2 regions of the Chitinophaga pinensis DSM 2588 genome follow, and region 2 is predicted to be linked to the other one. Evidence: riboswitches for the same ligand, from Rfam matches in the RefSeq annotation. Region 2 holds a riboswitch; the other holds the start of a gene.
What was found. A riboswitch is a leader RNA that binds a small molecule or an ion and turns the genes downstream of it on or off. The one in region 2 is predicted to bind S-adenosylmethionine.

Region 1: linked by a shared signal. The riboswitch ahead of CPIN_RS09855 (trans-sulfuration enzyme family protein) and the one ahead of CPIN_RS19805 (trans-sulfuration enzyme family protein) in region 2 are both predicted to bind S-adenosylmethionine.

The regions. Positions count from the first base shown of each region.
Region 1 covers NC_013132.1:2,393,725-2,396,900, forward strand. The annotation lists gene CPIN_RS09850 (homoserine dehydrogenase) at 1-638, opposite strand, end outside; gene CPIN_RS09855 (trans-sulfuration enzyme family protein) at 788-1,966, opposite strand; SAM riboswitch class I at 2,123-2,242, opposite strand; gene CPIN_RS36470 (DUF2851 family protein) at 2,386-3,176, shown strand, end outside.
Region 2 covers NC_013132.1:4,957,276-4,960,451, reverse strand. The annotation lists gene CPIN_RS19810 (amidohydrolase family protein) at 1-207, opposite strand, end outside; gene CPIN_RS19805 (trans-sulfuration enzyme family protein) at 255-1,427, opposite strand; SAM riboswitch class I at 1,592-1,702, opposite strand; gene CPIN_RS19800 (NAD-dependent epimerase/dehydratase family protein) at 1,761-2,720, opposite strand; gene CPIN_RS19795 (TetR/AcrR family transcriptional regulator) at 2,819-3,176, shown strand, end outside.

The DNA of each region.
Region 1 (3,176 bases), 2.6 Mb from region 2:
GGTTTTACGAAAGTACCGAAGGCATGTAATAACAGGATCACGATCTTGAATTTCGGATCATAACCTTCGATATCCAGGGTAGGATCGGTTTCTGCGAAACCTAATTCCTGCGCCTGTTTCAGGGCAGTTTCAAAACTCAGGTTCTCTTCAAATATCTTGGTGAGGATGTAGTTGGTAGAACCGTTGCAGATCCCTTCAACTGCATTCAGCAGGTCGTTATCATAGTATTCTTCCAGGTTACGGATGATGGGAATACTTGCGCAGCTGGATGCTTCGTACAGGAACGGTACTTTGTTTTCTACCTGCAGCTGATACAGTGCAGGCAGGTTTTCTGCGATCATACGTTTGCTGGCGCTTACTACAGCTTTACCATTACGCAGCGCAGTGCTTACTATTTCGAATGCAGCATCTGTTTCATTGATCAGTTCTACTACAACATCAATGGTTGGATCATTGAGGATTTCATTTTTGTCTGTAGTAAAATAACTTGCGTCGATAGGACGAGGCTTGTTAGGATCTTTAATACATATCTTTTTGATACGGGCATTGATACCTTTCGTTCTGTTTAGTACCTCGTATAATCCTTGTCCCACACAACCAAATCCGAAAATGCCTAAATTGATGATTTTGTTTTCCATGTTCTATACTTAGTGCTTACTTCCATTTTAATGCAGCAGGTTGATAAAATTGTGCTGCGTTATGTTGAAAAAAGTTTATTGTAAATAGTTGTTCCCTGCGTGCTGCTGATGTTCCCTGCAGAGTTGATATATCCTTTAGCAGGAGTCGTTTATTGCAGCACGGTCATTTGTTTTCCGGCAGGCAGGTTCAATTTGTCGAGTGCCTGTTTAAGATCGTTGATCAGATCTTCCGCGTCTTCGATACCGACTGACAGACGGATACAGGAGTCTGGTAAACCTGATTTTTTACGGAATTCTTCCGGAATGTTCCGGTGTGTCATGGTAGTCGGATGATCGAGCATACTTTTTACACCACCGAAGCTTTCTGCGAGTTTAAAGAGTTTGGTTGCATTCACTACACGGATCGCATTTTTGATATTGTCATTCTTCAGGGAGAAGCTGACTAATGCGCCATATTGTTTTTGCTGTTTGCGTGCGATATGATGATTCTTGTGTGTGCTCAGGCCGGGATAGAACACTTTATCTACTGCAGGATGTGCAGCCAGCCAGGTGGCGATTGCCATGGCATTGCTGCATTGTTTATCCAGCCGGAGGCTCAGTGTTTCGATACCTCTGATGGTGAGCCAGGCTTCGAAAGGACTGAGGATACTACCGGAAATATTCTGATTAAAGCGTAGCTGATCGGCCAGCGATTTTGAATTGACTACTACGAGTCCTGCGATGACGTCAGTATGTCCTGCGAGATATTTGGTAGCGCTGTGGATAATGATATCTGCGCCCAGCGGCATTGGTTGTTGCAGCAGGGGGGTACAGAGGGTATTATCCACCACCAGCAGGATGTTATGCTGTTTGGCAATTTTGCTGATGGATTTAATATCGGAGATGCGTAATGTCGGATTGGTGGGCGATTCCAGCCAGATCATTTTCGTATTGGGCGTGATAGCTGCCAGTACTTTGTCTGTATTGCTGGTGTCGACGAAATTAGCTTTGATACCGAAGCGTTCAAACATGTGCTGGAACATCTGGAAGATGCCTCCGTAGGTATCTTCTACGGCCATGATTTCGTCACCGGTTTTCAGGAGTTTCATCACAGCGTCAATCGCTGCCATACCGCTGGCGAAAGCGAAACCTGCATGTCCTTCTTCCAGGCTGCATATCAGGTTTTCCAGCACTTTACGGGTAGGATTGTTGGCACGGGAGAACTCAAAACCCTTATTGATCCCGGGAGACTCCTGCACGAAGGTGGAAGTCTGGTAGATGGGGACGGAGATGGCGCCAGTCAACTCATCCACCGGGATGCTATGCAATAATTGAGTAGCTATTTTCAATCTTCAAAGTAATTATACTGTTATTAAACCCTGGTTGGCACACGCACAAACAGACATTCATTCGGTCATATAACTACCAGAACGGGCATAAAAAAAGCCCTTCCGATGTTGGAAGAGCCTTCAAGTATTTTATTACAGTGAATTTCAATCTCTGCCAACTTATCTTCCCTCGGTTATCGTATAACCGGGGCCGGAATTAGCACCTTTCCCTACATTTCTGCAGGTTGGTTGCTAAGGCATCGCAGGGCCAAGTCCCTCCGCCTTTCTGGATAAGTCATGTGTAAGAACTGGGTGCAAAGTTAAGGGTACTTTCATCAAATTTCCAAATGGCTGTATTTTTAATTTTTTTGACACACCTTTTTTTTTATTAATTTGATATACCTTATCTGACTTTTAATTATTCTGTTAACCAACCAATTATGACCATTGTACCTGTTGATCCGATCATGTCGGAGGAGCTATTCCAGCATATCTGGCAATTCCGTTTATTTACGCAATCGGGGCTATGCACCCTGGAGGGAGATGCTATTCAGATAGATCATCCCGGGCAACTGAACCGTCATGCGGGACCTGATTTTACCGCTGCGCGCATCCGCATCGGCCATACCTTATGGGTGGGGAATGTGGAACTTCACCTGAAAACGTCTGACTGGTTCCGGCATGGGCATCAGTATAACCTGCAATACCGGAATGTTGTGCTCCATATCGTTTTTGAGCATGATATAACAGGTGCACACACACATGGTATTCCCATTCTTGAATTGCGGCACTGTATTCCGAAGTTATTATTACAGCGTTATGAATGGTTGCGGCAATCGCAGGCTTTTGTGCCCTGTGCAGGATCAGTGGCCGAAGTGCCTTCACTGGTATGGACGGGATGGAAAGACCGCTTGTTGATAGAACGGCTGGAACAACGGGCGGATGTCATGAAAGCCTGGCTATTGCAAACACAGTATGACTGGGAAGAGGTGTGTTACCGTGCTTTGGCCAGGGGGGCGGGTATGCCGGTAAATGGGGAGACCTTCCTGGAACTGGCCAGGTCATTACCCTACAAAATGTTGTTGCGTCATCAGCATGACTTGCTGCAACTGGAAGCTTTGTTATTTGGCCAGGCGGGTATGCTGAAAGGGGAGATCAGGGATTTTGCAGCCGATGAATGGACGTTGAGGGGAGCGGAGATGGAACGGGAGGGGAAGAAGGGATGGCGTTC
Region 2 (3,176 bases):
CGCGCCTTTTGTGGGATAATTGGTGCCGGCAGGTAATATGGCCGCGATAGTATCGTCTTTTATCAGCAGACTGACATGGGAACGGGCGGCTCCCCCGCTCCCGTCAATCAAGGTAACATCTTTAATTATTACGGCAGTGTTGTCCTGTGCATTAATATGGAAACATACAGCGGAAAGGCAAACACCTAGAAACATCGGTTTTAACATAGTTAACAATTTGCAGTTTGAGCATTCCAGAACTGCAAACTACGAAACTATAAACTTAAAACAGACCCGGTCGCCTGCTGAATTTTATGAAAGGCAAGATCAAGGTCTGAAAGGAGATCGGCCGGCTCCTCCAGTCCGACGGACAAACGGATCAGACTATCCGCTACCCCGGCGGCTCTACGGGTCTCATCAGGGATAGATTTATGGGTCATACCCGCAGGATGACATAACAAACTTTTAATACCTCCAAGGCTCTCCGCCAGCTTGAAATACTGTGTGCTGGTCACAAATGCCAGTGCCGCTGCCTGGGTATCATCTTTCAGGGTAAACGAAACAATACCGCCAAAGCCCTTGGATTGGCGCTTCGCAATTTCATGTCCGGGATGTGTTTTCAGACCCGGATAGAATACCTTATCTACCAGCGGATGCGCCGCCAGATACTCTGCAATAACCTGCGCATTACTGCAATGCTGTCTTACACGCAGATGCAGTGTCTCTATCCCACGAATCAACAGAAAACTGTCAAAAGGAGAAAGGATCGCGCCACAGGCATTCTGATAAAACTTAATCTCCGCGCCCAGTTCAGGTGTCCTTGTTACAACTACACCGGCAATCAGATCACTGTGTCCGCCAAGGTATTTGGTTGCACTATGAATAACAATGTCTGCACCCAGATTCAAGGGCTGTTGTAATACCGGTGAAGCAAAGGTATTGTCCACGCAGAACAGGCATTTATTTGCAGCTGCAATCTTCGCGATAGCAGCGATGTCAGATATCTTTAAAGTCGGATTGGTCGGGGTTTCCAGCCATATCAGTTTTGTCTTTGGCGTGATCGCATTGAATACCGCCTGCACATCAGAAGTATCTACATAAGTCACCTTAATGCCGAACTTCTGATACACCTTATTGAATAACCGGAATGCGCCTCCATAAATGTCATCCACGGCCACAATTTCATCTCCGTATTGCAACAGTTTCAGAATGGCGTCAATAGCCGCCAGACCGCTTGAAAACGCAATCCCGGTAGCGCCGTCTTCCAGCTGAGCTACAATCTTTTCAAGGGTTTCACGGGTTGGATTGTTCGTACGGGCATAATCATAACCTTTGTTGACGCCGGGTGCCTCCTGCACAAAGGTGGATGTCTGGTAAATAGGTACTGCGATAGCGCCGGTCTGAGGATCTACGGGAATGGAATGGATCAGTTGTGTGATTGTGCTCATCTCTTGTGTTTTTGAGTTTGATGAAAATTGTTGATTAAACAGGTCCTCGGCAGGAACTTATCAGAGATGACAGATAGAAAACAGGAAGGTCTTAAAATAAAAAAACTCACCTGGTAGCCAGGTGAGTTGAATATATTTTGATTAAAATATCGATCAAACCTACTGACTTATCTTTCCCGCTATGCGGGCTGGATGTAGCACCTTTCCGGTTTGGTGGTTCCGGATGGTTGCTAAGGCTTCACAGGGCCATTTCCCTCTGCCTTTCTTGATAAGAATCTTAAAGAACTGATGCAAAGATATAGATGGATATCTTATATCTCCAAATTTATTTTTCTAAGCTTTGGTCTTTTTTACAATTGCCGCTATACCATCTTCGTAAGAAGTAGGCGTGAAATTAAAATGCTTTTCAAACTTCGTACTATCGAAAATGTAAGGATGTGTTGTCTGATACATCATCTCATGCAACTCCGCAATCGTAGTATTGAAAAAGCCTGCCAGCTTGATCATAAAGGTACCCAGCTTCATATACTTCGGCTTCGTATGTAATGCTGCTGCAACCATTTCCACATATTCCTTCCCGTTAGGTGCAGGGTTCTTCGTCGGCAGATGCCATACCTGGTTATACGTCGAAGGATCTGACGCCAGCAGATACAACGCCTTACCTGCATCAGGTGTATACGTGTAACTATGTGTTACATGATCATTCCCCAGCCAGTTCGCTGTCTGACCTTTCGCCAGCTTATCTATCACCATCATATTGAGAATACCGGTAGTATCTGCACCCGGTCCATAGAAATCTGCCGCCCTGGCAATCGTTGCCGTCAGCCTTCCTTCTTTTACCCTATCCATGATCTTCCCCGCAATCAATGCCCTCACCTCCCCTTTTTTACTACGCGGATTGAAAGGCGTGTCCTCCGTCATCTTTCCATCTACCAATCCATACATATATACATTGTCAAAAAAGATCAGTGGAATGCCCCCCTCACTACACGCATGGATCACATTCTGGATGATCTTCGGCCAGGCCTCCTGCCATAGTTTATGGTTATAGGTAAGACCCACCACTAAAAAAACGACAGAAGAACCACTGATAGCTCTCCGGGTCTGTAACGGATCTGTTATATCAGCCGCCATCACACTTGCTCCGTCTACCGCCTGTACCTTTCGGCTCACCAGGCGTACCTGCTTCCCATTTTCTAACAATACGGATGTTAACTCCTTCGCGATAATTCCACCGGCTCCTAAAATTGTATAAATCCCTGATTCTGATACGTTTGATGCTGTGCTGCTCATAAAGGCGTCTTTGTTTTATAAGATAGTGACGTAAAACTATTGAAAATATTTTATTTTCTAAACAGTGTTTAGTAAGTTTGCATCGTAAAGATATTAACATGGGTATTAGTGATCGTAAGGAAAGGGAAAAGCAGGAGATGCGTAAACTGATCATCGGCACCGCGATGGACATGTTCATCCATGATGGATATGAAAAGACCTCTATCAGGAACATAGCTGAAAAGATAGAATATAGCCCTGCCACCATTTACCTCTATTATAAAGACAAGGACGAACTGTTGTACGAAGTACAGGGAGAAGCCTTTGGAGAATTATACAAAGCCTTCGAAAAAGAAGCCACCTCCACCGATCCGTTGGAAAAGCTGGAACAATTGCTCCACTCCTACGTAAAATTCGGCTTTGAACATCCGGACCTCTATGACCTGATGTTTATACTCCGCTCACCCATGAAAGCAG